3 regions of the Halobacillus sp. KGW1 genome follow, and region 1 is predicted to be linked to each of the others. Evidence: predicted binding sites of a transcription regulator. Region 1 holds the regulator's gene; each other region holds the start of a gene.
The links. Region 1 encodes Rex, which represses fermentation and respiration genes when NADH is low (regulators of the CRP and FNR family bind a similar motif). Its sites were predicted from a motif close to TTGTGAAATATTTCACAA; they were not measured.
Positions count from the first base shown of each region.

Region 1 (5,664 bases):
TTTTATTGTGGATAATGTGCATAACCCTGTTGAAAACCGATAAATCAAATACACAGCTGTTAGTAACTTTGTTGATAATCTGTAGAGAAATAAGGACGAAAAAAGAGCACCCACCATCTGTGGATGCTCTCTTCTTATTCATCGTGCAGCGTTTCCCATTCTTCCATCAACTGCTCGAGAGCAGATTGCTTTTCGGCATTGTCCTGCGTGAGCTGAAGGGACTTCTCATGGTCCTGGTAGACTTCCGGATCACAGAGTAAGGCTTCATTCTCTTCCAGCTGCTGCTCGATCTGTTCAATCTCCGCTTCTATTTCAGCGATACGGCGGTTTCTCTTCCGCTCTTCCCGCTTCGCAGCTTTATCTTCCTGGAAGCTGTTCTTGGCCTGTGGCTCGTGCTTGGCGGGCTCTTTCAGGCGGCGCTCTTCGGCTTCCAGCTGCTCGAGTTCATATTCTTCCTGTTTCTTCTCCACATAGTAGTCGTAATCTCCGAGGAACAGTCTCGTTTCCTCCGGATTCATCTCGACGACCTGTGTCGCGATTTTGTTAATGAAGTATCTGTCGTGGGAGACGAACAGTAACGTTCCTGGATAGTCGACGAGTGCGGCTTCCAGCACCTCTTTACTGTCGAGGTCCAAGTGGTTGGTCGGCTCATCCAGAATCAAGAAGTTCGCTTCCTGCATCATCAGCTTGGCGAGGGAGAGACGTGCCTTCTCTCCACCGCTCAAGGCAGAGACCGGCTTCAGGACATCTTCGCCTGAGAAAAGGAAGTTTCCGAGAATGGTCCGGATATCCCTCTCATTTTTCATCGGGTAATCGTCCCATAGCTCATTCAGAACGGTCTTCGTGGAATTCAACTTATTCTGTTCCTGATCGTAGTAACCGATCTGGACGTTCGTGCCGATCAGCTTGTCTCCTTTGACGGCTTCCAAATCGCCGATGATCGTCTTAAGGAGGGTGGTCTTTCCGACCCCGTTCGGACCGACGAGGGCCACCGAATCGCCTCGGTTCAGATCAAGGGATACTTTGTCGAAAAGGTTCGTATCGCTGTCCGGATAACGGAACGCATAGTCTCTCAGTTTCAGCACATCGTTTCCGCTGCGCTTCGCCACTTGGAAGCTGAACTTCGCGGATTGGTTATCGTCTTTCGGTTTTTCCAGCCGGTCCATTTTCTCCAGCTGTTTGCGCCGGCTCTGGGCGCGCTTCGTCGTCGTCGCACGGACGATGTTCTTCTGGATGAAGTCCTCCATCCGTTTGATCTCTTCCTGCTGCTTCTCGAATCGCTTCATTTCCTGCTCGAAGTCGGCTTCTTTCTGTTTCAGGTAGTTACTGTAGTTGCCGTGATACTTCTTAGAGGATTGGAAGGCGATCTCGTAGACCGTGTTGACGATCTTATCGAGGAAGTAGCGGTCGTGGGAAACGATGACGACCGCACCTTGGTAGCCCTGCAGGTACCCTTCGAGCCAGGAGATCGTATCGATGTCCAGGTGGTTGGTCGGTTCATCGAGAATAAGCACGTCCGGCTTCTTCAACAGCAGCTTCCCGAGTGCCAGCCTCGTCTTCTGGCCGCCGCTTAAGGACGTGATCGGTGTATCCCAGTTGAAATGCTGGAAATTCAGCCCGTTCAGTACCGAGCGGATATCCGCTTCGTATTGGTATCCGCCTGCGTTCTTGAAGTATTCCTGCTTGCGGTCATAATCGGTCAATAACTGCTGGTAGCGCTCCTGATCCGAGATCAGGTCAGGGTCTGCCATGTTCGCTTCCATCGCGCGCAGCTCTTTCTCCAAGTCCTTCAGATGGAGGAAGACTTTCTCCATTTCATTCCAGATCGTTTCGTCGGACTGCAGGCCTGTGTTTTGAGCGAGATATCCGAGCGTCGTTTCCTTCGGCATGAAGATGTTTCCTTCATCATAGCTCATCTCGCCGGCCATCATCTTCAGCAGGGTCGACTTTCCTGCACCGTTTCTGCCGACAATGGCGATCCGGTCGTTCTTTTGTACTTCCAGTTTAATATTAGATAAAATCAATTCAGCGCCGAAACGCTTTTCCAATTGATTCAACTGCATGAGAATCATGTCGTTTCACCTCGATAAATCAAGTGTATATCATCGGTGAGCCTGCTAGCAACAGAAGCCCTCGCGAGATTGTGAAAACTTTAACGACTTCCCTGTGATTTTTTGTTAAAATGAAACTAGTGTTGCCGCCTGCGGCATGACCAATCACATAAAAGGGGTAGTTGGAGATGGCGGAATTCAGTCATTTTAATGAGCAGGGCCGGGCACGGATGGTCGATATATCAGAGAAAAACGATACGGTCCGGACGGCTGTTGCGAGAACGAGTGTGGAAGTGAAGGAAGAAATATACGAGAAGATTACCAACCAGACAATGGCCAAAGGGGACGTGCTCGCGGTCGCCCAAGTCGCCGGAATCATGGCAGCGAAGAAAACGTCGGATTGGATTCCGATGTGTCATCCGCTTTCCTTGAAGGGAATCGATGTATCCTTCGATTGGGAAACAGGGGAAACGAAAAAGCTGCTGATCGAGGTTTCCGTGAAGACGAAGGGAAGCACCGGGGTAGAAATGGAAGCGCTAACGGCCGCTTCTGCCACAGCATTGACGGTTTATGATATGTGTAAAGCAGTAGATAAAGGCATGGTCATCGGTCCGACTTACCTTGCAGAGAAAACCGGAGGGAAGAACGGAGATTACCGAAGAAATGACGAGTAAAGGAGCAGAGAGACGACAATGGATATAGAACAAGCGAAAATCCCTCAGGCGACAGCGAAGCGGCTTCCGTTATATTACCGTTTCCTGAACAACCTGCACAGCCAGGGGAAACTGCGGGTGTCATCGAAAGAATTGAGTGAGGCGGTCAAAGTCGATTCCGCAACCATCCGCCGTGATTTCTCCTATTTCGGAGCCCTCGGGAAGAAAGGTTATGGTTACAATGTCGAGTACCTGCTTTCCTTCTTTCGGAAGACGCTGGATCAGGACGAGACGACACGTGTCGCGCTGATTGGTGTCGGGAACCTGGGAACGGCTTTCCTTAATTACAATTTCACGAAGAACAATAATACAAAGATCGAGATTGCCTTCGATGCGAGTGAGAATCGGATCGGGAGTGAAGTCGGCGGGGTGGAGGTCCATCACATCGATGATCTGGAGAAGAAGATCGGCGATTTGAAGGTCGCGATTCTGACGGTTCCTGCCTCAGAGGCGCAGGCGATCACCGACCGTCTCGTCGAGGGCGGAATATCGGGTATCCTGAACTTCACGCCGGCCCGGATCAACGTGCCGTCTGATGTGAGGGTGCATCATATCGATCTTGCGATTGAGCTTCAAGCGCTCGTCTACTTTTTGAAGCATTATCCGTTGGATGGAAAAATAGAGGATTGAAAAAAAGATGCCGGCTCCGGCATCTTTTTTTGTTATTCTTATTCGGTTTCTTCTTTCCATTTCTTATCGATCAGCATTTTACCCGGCCACGTGTAGGCCATGATGCCGCCGTCGACCGTGATGTCCTCTCCGGTTACATAGGAGCTGTCGTCACTGGCGAGGAAAAGGGCGACGGATGCGATTTCATCCGGGCTTCCAAGTCGGCCGAGTGGAGTGATCCACTTGTTGGCATCACGGAATTCCTGTCCTTCCTTATCTTCCTTCGAACCGGCAAGGCCGTCTACAAGCGGTGTCTCAATCGTACCGGGAGCGATGGAGTTGACGCGGATGCCGTCCCGGGCGTAGTCGATTGCCATCGCACGGGTGAAGTTCGTGATTCCGCCTTTCGCCGCGTTATAGCCGGAGCGGTCGAGGTCAGCAGCTCTTCCGGACATGGAAGATGTGTTGATGATCGATCCGCCGTTATCCATCATTAATGGAAGCAGGTATTTGCTCGTCAGGAACGTTCCGCGCAGATCGACAGCGATGATCCGGTCGAAGAGATCGACAGGATATTCGTGCACTTTGCCGCCTTCTTCGTCGATCCCTGCGTTGTTGAACAGGACATCGATGTTGCCATATGTCTTCTTCAGGTAATCAGCAAATGCTGAAACGCTGTCCTCTTTCGATACGTCGAGCGTGTACGTCTCCGCCTCGCCGCCTTCGTTATGAATTTCATCCACCGTCTTCTTCACGGCATCGACATTGATGTCGGCACAGACCACCGTCGCGCCTTCCTTTGCGAATAATTTCACGGTTGCCGCTCCGATTCCTGTCGCAGAACCGGTCACGACAGCTACTTTGTTATCTAAACGTCCCATAAATGGTTCGCCTCCTTGTGTGATTCTTCTTTGTTATACCCACCTTGAAAAACGTTATAAACATAGGCGGGAGAAGGGAAGCGATTACAAAGAAAAAAAGATTCCGCTCTCGTAAATCGGTCGAGCGGCGATTAGAGTTGCAGGATGGTGGTATAGTAACTAGGTAATTAAGGAGGTAAGGTACGATGAAACGATTACCTAATAAGTGGCTCGTCGTCGTGTCTGTCCTGTTCGGAACCTTCACCGTCATTCTGAACAACAGCATGCTGAATCCGATTCTGCCACGTTTTATAGAAATATTCGATTCCAATGCCGTCTCTGTCGGATGGATTTTGACGATCTTCATGGTCGCGATGGGGATGACGATGCCGTTGACCGGCTACTTCGGCGACCGGTTCGGGAAGAAAAAGGTGTACCTGTCCGGGCTTTGTCTCTTCCTTGTCGGCTCACTGTGCGGCTTCTTCTCCTCGACGCTCTCGATGGTAATCGTCTCCCGGGCCATCCAGGGCATAGCCGGTGGTCTGATGCTGCCGATCGCCATGGCGCTCATCTTCCAGTCCTTCCCCAGGCACGAACGGGGCCTTGCTGTCGGCGTGTACGGCATCGCCGCTATGGTCGCCCCCGCAATCGGACCGACGATCGGCGGGTTTCTCATCCAATACGTCGACTGGCCTTGGCTCTTCGCCTTGAACATTCCGTTTGGCCTGACGGGACTCGTCCTCTCTTCGAAATACCTGGAGCGGACGGAAACCCATCCCGAAAAGAAATTCGACCTTGTCGGATTTCTTATTGTATCGCTCGGCATCGGAGGCCTGCTGTTTGCACTCGGAAGAGGGAGGACGCTGGATCATCTCCTGGACCCGATCAACATCGTCCTTATCGTCGTCGGACTCGCAGCCGTCGTGCTGTTCGTTTTCTACGAGAACCGACAGGACGATCCGCTGTTGAACTTGTCGGTGTTCCGGGTCCCGACTTATGCGGCGTCGATTGTCGTTACATCCGCCGCCTCGATCGGACTCTTCTCCGGGATCTTCCTGCTGCCGCTGTTGATCCAGAACGTCTACGGCTGGAGTGAAGTGATGACGGGGCTCTTATTCCTGCCGGCAGCGGCTGCGAGCGGTGTATTCATGTCGCTCGGAGGAAGAATCCTTGATAAAAAGGGGCCGCGCTATGTCGTCCCGCCGGGGCTTGCCATCATGGCGGCAGCGACGTTCGCCCTCGGCTTCCTTCACCTGTCGACACCCTACTGGCTGATCCTGTTGTTGAATACAGTCCGCGGCGTCGGGATGGGGATGGGCAATATGCCGGCGACGACGTCCGGCATGAACAGCATCCCGGATCATCTCGTCGCGCAAGGGTCCGCGATGAACAACATCATCCGCCAGATGTCGTCCTCGATAGGCATCGTCT
Region 1 covers NZ_LSOC01000004.1:524,692-530,355, reverse strand. Annotated here, with positions in the region: gene AXG56_RS17355 (ABC-F family ATP-binding cassette domain-containing protein) at 135-2,072, opposite strand; gene moaC (cyclic pyranopterin monophosphate synthase MoaC) at 2,240-2,725, shown strand; gene AXG56_RS17345 (redox-sensing transcriptional repressor Rex) at 2,744-3,394, shown strand; gene AXG56_RS17340 (SDR family oxidoreductase) at 3,433-4,254, opposite strand; gene AXG56_RS17335 (MDR family MFS transporter) at 4,440-5,664, shown strand, end outside.

Region 2 (5,664 bases), 160 kb from region 1:
GCAAAGAACAAATGATACGTCTCAATATCGTCCTGGTTCACCGTTTTCTTCACAAGACGCATACCAAGTACGTACGTGAAGAACTCATAATTCTTTTCTGCACTACTCGTGATCGCAGTTACGTGGTGAATCCCTTTTAATTCGTTCATTTCATTCCCTCCTGTATAGTAAAACGCCCTTATTTATCTCAGTTTCAAGATAAATATATTACATGTGGCCTCTCTTGTCAATCAAACGTCTTTCATACCCTGATTTACCGTAACATATCTTTTTATACAGATATGCTGAATACATGGTTGACAAGGACTGGTTCATCCTGTAAGTTTAAATCCTGACAAAGTTGATAAGGATTAAAGGTTTTAAAAAGTAAAAGGAGGTCAAAAATATGGATACATTTTTTCTTCTATTGAATATTGCCATTTTATTAGGTTTTATTTTCGTACTTATCCGTATGCAGCAAAAACACGTATCGTTCAGTAAACGCGTGTTTACAGGTTTAGGATTAGGAGTACTGCTCGGCGTGTATCTGCAGCTCGTCTTCGGAGCTGATTCCAACGTCGTTTCCCAAACATCTGATTGGTATAACATCGCAGGGCGCGGGTATGTCCGCCTCTTAATGATGATCGTCATCCCACTCGTTATGGTTTCGATCATCCAATCGATCATTAACTTGGAAAAATCTTCGGAACTCGGCAAGATTTCCTTGTGGATCATCGGGATCCTTGTAGGTACGACAGCAGTCGCAGCACTCGTCGGTATCGGAAGCTCTCTACTCTTCGGTCTGGATGCAGGCGAAATCGAAGCCGGTCAAGCCGAACAGGATCGCGGTCTTTACTTAGAAGACACGCTAACAGAAGTTGCTGACTTGAGCACGCCGCAGAAAATTTTGGAATTCCTTCCTGCGAACCCGTTCCTTGATATGACGGGAGACCGTGCAACATCTACGATTGCAGTGGTTATCTTCTCTGCTATCGTCGGGATCGCCGTCCTCGGCGTCCGTCGGAAACAGCCGGAACAGGCAGCAATCTTTATTAAAGGGATCAACGCTGTCTACGCAGTGGTCATGCGTATCGTTACCCTCGTCCTTCGTCTGACGCCGATTGGTATTCTCGGTCTTATGGCAACGACCGTTGCACAGACGGACGTCGCCGGAATATTGGAATTAGGTAAATTCGTGTTAGCTTCTTACGTTGCATTAGGTGTCATGTTTGTTATCCACCTGATCTTGATCGGAGCATTCGGATTAAATCCGATGACCTATTTGAAGAAAGTCATCCCTGTACTCGGGTTCGCCTTTACTTCCCGCTCCAGTGCCGGAACGATTCCGCTTAACATCTCTGCCCAGAAGAACAGCCTCGGTGTAGATGAAGGAGTCGCCAATATGTCTGCTTCCTTCGGTGCCACGATCGGCCAGAACGGCTGTGCAGGGATTTATCCGGCCATGCTCGCTGTCATGATCGCACCGAGCGTCGGTATCGATCCACTCAGCCCCGGATTCCTGATCCAGCTGGTACTGATTGTCGCCATTAGCTCCTTCGGTGTCGCAGGTGTCGGCGGCGGGGCAACATTTGCAGCCTTGATTGTCCTTTCTTCCATGAACCTGCCGGTCGCGCTTGCCGGACTATTGATTTCCGTGGAGCCGCTGATCGACATGGGACGTACAGCACTTAACGTCAATGGATCCATGACGTCAGGGACCCTTACTTCCCGCGTATTGAAAAAACTGAACACCGAACGGTTTAACGATAAGAACGCCGTTGAAAAAGATATTGCAGTCTAACACCAAAGAAGCACGGTCCCCTATAAGGAACCGTGCTTCTTTTCTATTTACACAATAACACTCAAAAATAAAACCGCCGTGCATACAAGCCCTGCGGGTCTCTAGTTGTCTACAAACTTAAGCGTTTAAGAATCTATATGGAATTCAATACGACCTTTTCTTCCTCAAGTGTAAACTCACCTTACCTGTAACTAAGTAAAGGAGGTCCATTTCGGTAGAGGGTGGTGGGAAATGGGCAGACTTCGAAGGGCTCACCGGCCGCCCCGTGGAAAGCGTCCCATTCCCCGGAGCCCGATCTCTCCTCCACCCTTAAAATAAAACCGCAGTGCATACAAGCACTGCGGTTTTTATACTTTCCTTATTTCTTAATAAGCAAGTCCGAAAAGACCTTTGATGTGGGAAAGATAGCGGACGTTACTCGCTTCTTTCATAACAGAAGCAGGAAGTCCTTTCAGTGGTGTTGCGTTGCCACCTACAGAAGCTACCGCATCTTTACGGCCAAGACTTGCAAGCGTACCTGAGTTAACAGGGCTGAACTCTTCGAAGTCTTTCTTGTTCAAGTAAGCGTATAGGTTGTAGCCGATCAGCTCACCCATCTGCCAAGCGATTTGGGCAGTTGGCGGTTGAGGACGCTCCTCACCCGGTTTGAAGTAAACAGCGCTGTCTCCGGCAACGAATACGTCTTCGTGAGAAGTAGACTGAAGGTAGTTGTTGACCGTTGCACGGCCGCGGTTGACTTCCAAGCCTGATTCTCCGACAAGCGGATTCCCTTGGACTCCACCAGTCCATACGAATGTGTTTGTAACGATCTTCTGACCATCTTTCAATTCGACAACGTTTCCTTCTACGTTCGTGACAGGAAGGTTCGTCAGGAATTCCACGCCGCGCTTCTCAAGGCTTTCCGTTGCACGCTGGATCAAGTTGTCCGGAAGCATCGGAAGGATCTTAGGCATAGCTTCAACAAGCTTAAGCTTGATGTCAGACGGGTTCACACCGTATTTACGGGCAAGTTTCGGAGTTTCGTCAGCAAGTTCACCAACAAGCTCGACACCTGTAAGTCCGCCGCCGCCGATAAGGATCGTTGCATCAGCTTCGTCCTTCGTTTGCGCATACGTACGAATACGATCTTCTACGTGGTTACGAATACGGTTGGCTTCTTCCGCAGACTTCAATACCATGCTGTTCTCTTCCAGACCAGGAATACCGAAGTAAGCTGTCTTACTTCCAAGTGCTACAACAAGTGCATCGTAAGTAAGCTCGGAGCCATCATCCAGTTTGATTTGCTTGTTATCTACAGAGAAGGACTCTACTGTAGCGATCTTGATATCAACAGACTTATCTTTAAGCAGTTTCTCAAGTGGAAGAGCTGCTGCTTTTTCAGAGATGTTACCCGCTGCAAGACGGTGCAGTTCCGTAATGATTTGGTGAGTAGAGAATTTGTTGATCAGCGTGATGGACGCTTCTGATTCACTCATATATTTGCGGACATTTTGAGCAGCCAGCAATCCGCCGTATCCGCCGCCTAGAATGACTATGTTTTTTGACATGTTGGTTCCCCCATTTCCAGAATTTATTTGTGGTTACGTTCTGCTGAAACTTTCAAGTACGCATTAACGAAACGGAAAAGCTTCTGAGCCTGTGGATCCTTCAGCATCTTAAGAAGACCGAATAGTCCGATGACTTCGTTGCTCTTCTCTGCCTGATCCTTCGCTTCGATGGCTGTAGCAGCTACATCTTTCACAGAAGTTTTCACAGGTTCTACGATTTCAGAAAGGAATCCTGCCGTATCTTCTTTCAACACTTCATCTGTCGCAAAAGACTGCACCGTGTCATAAGAAGCTGAAAGGATCGTTACCAATTCTGTAAGCTTAGGAAGTTCTTTCACCAAAGTGGTCAAAGATTCCTGGACCTCTGGATTGGAAAGTTGATCCAACAGTTCACGTTCATCTTGAGTGACGGCTTTCTGTTCGCCTTGTTCTCTAGTCAATTCTGACATATCCACTTCTCCTTTTTTTAGCATATAGCTAATTTATAATTAGATAATTTATATCTCGTAAAATATTTTCTCCGACTATAATAGAGTAAAATATAATTATGTGAATTACAACACATACAAGCAAAATAAGTCATTTTATGTTAGAATGCTGGGTTAACAAAATGTTATAAATGTATTTTTTTTACTTTTTAGTTCTTTTCTGTACGGCTGCACCGGTTCTCCTTGTACTTCTATTCCCTGTCACGCCTCCATGCAAGCGCCCTTCTTTCCAATTGCGCAACGTATTTCTTTTTTGCGGGACTGTATCCGCTCGTGCTTTCATGAATGGCAGCCAGTTTTTCCTTGAACCGGCTGTACGCCTCCACTTCCTCCGGGTGTTGAAGCAGGTAATCTCTTAGAATTAAATGTCTGTCAATCTGGGAATTATCCTGCTGGTAGAAATGAAGGTGATGGGTTCGCTGATGGCCGCCCTTCCGGAACAGCCTTCTTCCTTCAATCCCCCATTCCCCTGCTGCTTCATATCCCTCTGCTTCCAACAACGATGCATAGCCATCGACCGTTTCTATCCTGCGTACAAGCCCCATCATATCGATGACCGGTTTAGCTTTCATGCCAGGAACGGCGGTACTCCCGAAATGCTCGATGGAGATGATCTCTTTACCGAATATCCGCGTTAACAGCCGGGCCTCTGCCTCAAATCTTGTTTGCCACTCTTTCTGATAATCGGTCAGACGCACTTTCAACGTCTTTCCCCCCTTTTTTAATATGTTCCGCAAAAAAGCCCGCATATGGATAACCACATGCGGACGTAACTGCTTTTAAGAGGACTGCTCGAATACTTTTTTCACTTTGGGAACGACTTCCGCACTTCCTTTATCAACATCCTCGATCATCATCGAAACGAGGAGATCCCGGGATTCCGTATCCCAAGCGACAAACCAACCGTTTTCTTGACCATTCTCATCTTCCAGTGACTGTTTCAACTCGGCTGTACCTGTCTTACCGGCAAGCGACAAGCCCTCTGTCACAGGTTTATGGGCAGTCCCTTCTTCATCAGCGACAACCGCACGCAGGTCTTCTTTAATGGTTGCTGCCGTCTCTTCCGATAGCACGTTCTCATGCCACGGTTCTCCTGCTCCTTCGTCTTTTATCAACGTCGGTTTCAGAAGCGTACCGTCCGTTATAAACGGCGTGTAGGTCATCGCCAGATGCAGCGTGCTCATCTGAACCTGCCCCTGCCCATAGCCGGTATCGGCAAGCAGCGGCTCCTGCTCCTTGAATGCATCAGCATTCAGAATCTGAGAGGACTCGACTGGATAAGGGAAAGGAATATCTTCTCCGAAGCCGAACGGTTCTGCCCCTTTAAGGAACGCTTCGCCTCCGATTTCCAGGATGGACCGAGCAAAATAAATATTGTCGGAGCGGACGAGTGCATCACGCAGATTCACTTGTGTATCGACGGCAGCTCCAGGAACCCGGGTGACAGAGTATCCTCCCCAGCCGTCCTGTGTGTATGTGCGATCAGAAATGGAAAGCTCTTCTGCCGGATCAATGGCTCCCGTTTCAAGACCGATTGCTGCGGTAATTGGTTTGAACGTAGATCCTGGTGAATAGGTCCGCGTGAACTTGTTCAGCAATGGACTTCCCGGTGCCTCCTGAAGCTTCTGACGCTCTTCAGCCCCCATGCCGAGTATGAATTGGTTGGGGTCATAGGCAGGTGCGCTGACCATTGCCAGCACTTCCCCTGTCGTAGGGTTGACGGCAGAAGCGGAGCCGGAGTCATCCTTCATTTGGTTATAGACATTCTTCTGGACATCGGATGAGATGGTCAACGTAACATCTTCTCCAGCTACCGGCTCTGTTTCAGCCAATACCTCTTCTTCGTTGC
Region 2 covers NZ_LSOC01000004.1:363,434-369,097, forward strand. Annotated here, with positions in the region: gene AXG56_RS16645 (ring-cleaving dioxygenase) at 1-149, opposite strand, end outside; gene AXG56_RS16650 (L-cystine transporter) at 386-1,780, shown strand; gene AXG56_RS16655 (NAD(P)/FAD-dependent oxidoreductase) at 2,146-3,327, opposite strand; gene AXG56_RS16660 (DUF1641 domain-containing protein) at 3,351-3,776, opposite strand; gene AXG56_RS16665 (GrpB family protein) at 4,007-4,519, opposite strand; gene AXG56_RS16670 (penicillin-binding transpeptidase domain-containing protein) at 4,595-5,664, opposite strand, start outside.
Region 2: a site for Rex is predicted at 3,875-3,892, ahead of AXG56_RS16660 (DUF1641 domain-containing protein). Genes of this name have one in related genera too.

Region 3 (5,664 bases), on a different contig from region 1:
AAGGCAAATGTGTGGACGGCTCTCACTTGGATTCCCTATTTCGTGCTGTTCGCCTATCTGTTTTCGGTTTCGTTCCCGATTACGGACCCGGGGGAGGCGCCGAACCCTGGCATGGGCTTCTTCGTCATCGGCGGGCTGCTTGGCTATCCTTTTTACCTGTTGATCCTGAATGTGATCGTGCTGGTGACGGGGGAAGGCGTACAGAAGAAAGAGGGACTCCCAGATTAAGAGGGAATCTTGAGGTATGTGTAAGAATTATAGTTGGAGAGAGGGCGGCCCATGTCCCTCCGCCCTGTGCTGAAATTTCCCTTAGCTAATTACATAGTTTCTGAGTGAAAAGGAAGGACTCCCCGAATAACAGGGAGTCCTTCCTTTTTATAAAAGCGACAGTCCATAGGTCAGGACGCAGACGACGGCTAACAGGGCAAGGCTGTATTTCAGCGTCATTCGGAACAGGTTGGATTCCTGCCCAGTCTCTTTGACGGCAGCGGTCGCGATGGCGATCGACTGTGGAGAAATCAGCTTCGCCATGACGCCGCCAGCGGTATTCGCGGCAAGCAGGAGGCCGGGATCGGTCATGATCTGTCCGGCGGTGACGACCTGGAGGTTGCCGAACAGGGCGTTGTTGCTGACGACGGACCCGGTGATGAAGACGCCGAGCCAGCCGAGGACGGGGCTCACGAACGGGAAGAATCCGCCGGTCTCCGCTAAGGCGAGCCCGATGGAGGAGCTCAGTCCTGCGAAGTTCGAGACGTTGGCGAATCCCATGACGAAGCAGATCGTCAGCACAGGAAGCCACAGTTCACGGATCGTCCGTTTCAATGCCTGCATTCCTTCAGGGAACGTGATTGTCGTACTCGTCCAGCCGGTGACAAGGACGGCGGCCAGTATCGCCGTTCCGGTCGCAGCGAGCAGGTCGAGTTCGAAGACGGCAGCAAGGGCGCTCGTTTCCGGAACGATCGGTGGAGCTTGCAGGATTTCCTCGTGAAGAAAAGGAATCTGGAGGCTCCGCGTCGTTGCAGCAAGCGGTCCGCCTTTTTCAAACAGGCTTTGGAACGCAGGCAGGCTCCAGAGCGTGATCGCCGCGGTCAAAATGTAGAACGGGGACCATGCCCGGATGATGTCGCCGATCCGGTAGGTCGTGCCGGCATCGACGGCGGGAGCGCCTTCTTCGCGGTGGATGGTCTTCGGCTGCCATTTTCTCAAGAACAACGCAAGTCCGGCCATGCTGGCGAGAGCGGCGAGAATGTTCGCAAGCTCCGGTCCAAGGAAGAGGATCGTGAAGAGCTGGACGCCGGTATAAAGGCCGCTCACGACGAACAGGGCGGGCAGCGTTTCCTTGATGCCCTTGAATCCGCTCAAAAGGAAAACGAGCAGGAACGGGATGGCAAAGGAAATCAACGGCAATATGTAAGCGAGCATCCGGGACAGCTCCATCGTCTCGAGGTTCCCCATCTGGGCACCGACGATGACGGGAATTCCGATGGCGCCGAAGGCACCGGATGCGGCGTTGGCGACCAGACAGAGCGCGGCTGCTTTCAGCGGACGGAACCCTAGCTCGACGAGCAGGGCGGCACTGATTGCAATCGGTACGCCGAATCCGGCGGCTCCTTCGAGAAAGGCATTGAAGCTGAAGCCGATCAACAGGAGCTGGAGCCGCTGGTCTTCCGAGATGCTCGCGATGCTTGCGCGGATGATGGTGAACTTCCCGGTATCGACGGCGATTTTATACAGCCAGACGGCCATGATGACGATATAGCCGATCGGCCACAAACCCTTCGCTATCCCGGCAATGGCAGATGCGACCGCGTTGGAAACGGGCATATCGAAGAAAACGACCGACAGAATAATGCTGAGGGCAAGCGTCAGGAACGCCGCAAGCACGCCCTTCATTTTGAAAACCGTCAATGCGAGAAAGAAGAAAAGAATCGGGAGAGCGGCGACGAGCGCGCTCACCCATGTGTTTCCGAACGGATCGTACTGTTGTAACCACATGTCAGAAGCCTTCTTTCCTTATGGTCTCGTTGCCGCCTTGAAATGTTCGCCGAGGATTTCTTTCAGGACGCCGGCGCTGTGGTGAAGCTGATTCTGTTCGGTTTCGTTCAGGTTCAGTTCGACGACGTTGCGGATGCCGGCCCGGTTCACGACAGCAGGTACACCGATGTAGACGTCCTCCAGGCCGTATTCTCCGGCAAGCGGGGCGCTGACGGTAAGGATGCTGTTCTCATTGTTCAGGATCGCTTTCGTAATCCGCGCCAGTCCCATCGCGATGCCGTAGTAGGTCGCACCTTTTTTCTCGATGATCTGGTACGCCGCGTCACGGACGTTGAGGAAAATCTCCTCCAAGTCTTTTTTATGGTAACGGGGATCGCGTTCGACCCACTCCATCACAGGCACGCCGCCGATCGTCGCATGGCTCCAGACCGGAAGCTCGGTGTCGCCGTGTTCGCCGATGATGTTGGCGTGGACGTTCTGCGGGGTGACGTCGAAATATTCGCCCAAGAGATAACGGAACCGGCCGGAATCGAGGATCGTTCCGCTGCCGATCACGCGGTTCTGCGGCAGACCGCTGAACTTCCAGGTCGCATACGTAAGAATGTCGACCGGGTTCGTCGCAACGAGGAAGATGCCGTCAAAGCCGCTTGCCATTACATCATCGACGATTGATTGGAAGATAGCGAGATTCTTCTTCACCAAATCGAGCCGCGTCTCGCCGGGCTTCTGGTTCGCTCCGGCACAGATGCAGACGATATCGGCATCCTTACAATCCGCATACGTGCCGTACCACGTCTTCGTCGGATTCGGCGCGAACACTTTTCCGTGGTTCAAGTCCATCGCATCACCCATCGCCTTGTCTTCGTTCAAATCAATGATCACGAATTCCTCTGCAATCGCCTGGTTCAGCATCGCAAAAGCGTAACTGCTTCCGACGGATCCTGCTCCGATCAAAGCTACCCGGTTCACGTTTTCTCTTGTCATTATGGATTCCTCCCGTATGGTTGTGTTTATTTGTGAATCATTTCACAATTATAGTATGCAATAGTTTCGGAATGATGACAATGGGTATTTGTGAAGTTTTTCACAAGCGAGGGTGAGTTGTCATATTTTGGTCACAAATGAAGTAGAAGGCGGCATACTTTTATCAGCTGCGATTTGCCCATCAAAGGGGAAAGAAGCCGATGATTCCACGTTGAACCATCGGCAGGAGTTTTCTTATTCAGTTTCCACCATCAATAATATCCGACAAGAATGTGTAAATATTCGGCGGGTGCTCCGCTATCCGGTGAACGACATAGAGGTACCACTCCGTACCGTACGTCGTATAGACTTTCGTGCGTATCTTCTCTTCTCGGAGCGCGTTCAACAAGTCATGGCGGACACCATCCAGCATCTCGACCTCCACGTTCGGTTGATGGAGGAGCCTTTTCGATTTCAGCGCAAGGAGAAGGTTCTCATCATGCGTGGCGATCGACAGCGGATGATCGCGTTCGACGCAGGCAGCCGCAAATTCGATATACCGCTCATTCAGCGCTTCGGATCTTGGGATATGGATGTCTTCCGGCTCTTCGTACGCCCCTTTTACCAAGCGGATTCTGCCGGGGTATGGCAAAAGTTCCTGTAAATCGCCCGCGGAACGCTTCAATTGAAGCTGCAGGGTGATGCCCACATTGGAAAAGGATGCCGCAATCTTTTTGTACAGGGAGAGGATGGCGTCTGTCTTCTGCGATTCCTCCATACTGATCATGAGCTGGACATCGTTCTTGTCGGCTTCTTTCGCTAACCTTTCTAAATGAGTGAAGGCCATCTCGTCGGAAATCATCATTCCAATATGCGAAAGATCGAAGGATACGGTTGCTTGCAAGTCATGGCTTCCGAGGTCCTTGATCAGTACGCTGAATTCCTGTACAGCAGATTTACATGCCTCTTCGGAGGTCGTATTCTCCCCGATGAATTCTATCGAAGCTTCATGCCCGGCCTGAAAGGTCTGTTTGACGCGTGCGATGCCTTCGGGGCGGGTTTCTCCGGCTACGAAGCGCTGCGCCCCTTTGACAAGCAGAGGATACAGTTCTTTGGAGTTCTGGATATAGGCTTTTACATGCTGGTCTCTGGCGATGGATTTGAGACTTTTGGAAAAACGGATCGCTTCTGTGTGCATAGAGGAGTCCCTACTTTCTATATAAGTTATCTCTGGTCATTGGTCATGGAGAAAAATATCCCGATACTGGCCGGGCGTCAGTCCGATAAACTCCTTGAAGAAGTTGCTGAAATGACTTTGGTCGATAAAGCCTGTCTCCATGGCGGCATCGATGGGTTTTTCGCCCTGTTCCAGACGTTTCTTCGCTTCGCTGATTCGTACCGTCTGTAAATAACGATACGGCGTGATCCCGAGGGTGCGGGTAAACGAGCGCAGGAGCGAGTATTTATTCATGCCGGCGATCCGGGCCAGGTCCTCCAGATTCACCGGCTCTGCGTAGTGAGTCTCCAAGTAGCTGCAGACCTGTTGGATCTCCTGCTTCGTCGCTTTATTGTCCGTATGCTCCCGGGTGGTCGTATAATCTTCGATCAGCTGCTGAAGGAGGAAATAAAACGTTTCTTCTTTTTCAAAATCCGCGATTTCATCCATGATCATCTGATGAAGGGTATGAAGCAGCTTGGCATGGCGGCTGCCATAAGATACAGGCGACGTGAAGGAAGGGAGGTAGTCCCTGCCTGTTATCTCTTCTGCCACCTTGCGCATGACGTCAGGCTCGATGTTCAGACAACGGTAATCGAGCGTTTCGTTGTCTACCGACTCACAGGCGTGATTATCCAGCGGATTGAAAAAGATCAGGTCGCCCGTACCGATGACATACTCTTTGTTCTTACAGGACAATCGCCTCTGCCCGCTTTCGATGAACCCGATCACGTAATAGTCGTGGAAGTGATTCGGGAATTTCTGCATGATTCCTTCGAAGCGGTATGCTTCTATCTGAAGGTCCGCATCATAGTGGACCGTTCGCTCTTCTTTCATGACACCCACCGTCCTTGCTTGTTCTGTTGGTCAGTTTATCACACCCAACCTCCAGGCTCTTGCAATATATTGACTGGAAAAACATACTAATATAAAAATGTATGCAGTCGAGACAATCAGAAAACGAAGGCTCACTATCCAACTTCTATACAGCTCCCAGCCTGTTCTGAATCTTTTCTTGAGCACGAGCACATTACCTGAGTCGTTTGTTTAGATTATTTACTAAATATTGGGTAGAATCATCCTACAGAACAAGTACGTCAACCAATGGTTTTAGGAGGAGTTACCTATGGATGCACCAATCGATGAACTCATAAAAAAGATGACCCTCGAAGAAAAGGCGGGCTTCTTGAGCGGCCTTGACTTCTGGAATTTAAAAGGACTTGAACGACTCAATATCCCGTCCGTGATGGTGACGGACGGTCCGCACGGTCTCCGGAAACAGGCGCAGGGAGCGGACCATCTGGGCCTGAACGCCAGCGTGCCGGCCACCTGTTTCCCGTCGGCAGCAGGACTTGCTAGTACGTGGGACCAGGATTTGATACGCCGCGTCGGCGAAGCGCTCGGGGAAGAGGCGAAGACGGAGGAGGTCGCCGTGCTGCTCGGGCCGGGGACGAATATCAAGCGGTCTCCGTTGTGCGGGCGAAATTTCG
Region 3 covers NZ_LSOC01000003.1:507,970-513,633, reverse strand. Annotated here, with positions in the region: gene AXG56_RS11595 (hypothetical protein) at 1-228, shown strand, start outside; gene AXG56_RS11590 (L-lactate permease) at 376-1,995, opposite strand; gene AXG56_RS11585 (L-lactate dehydrogenase) at 2,014-2,979, opposite strand; gene AXG56_RS11580 (proline dehydrogenase family protein) at 3,218-4,156, opposite strand; gene AXG56_RS11575 (AraC family transcriptional regulator) at 4,193-5,011, opposite strand; gene AXG56_RS11570 (glycoside hydrolase family 3 C-terminal domain-containing protein) at 5,301-5,664, shown strand, end outside.
Region 3: a site for Rex is predicted at 3,010-3,027, ahead of AXG56_RS11585 (L-lactate dehydrogenase). Genes of this name have one in related genera too.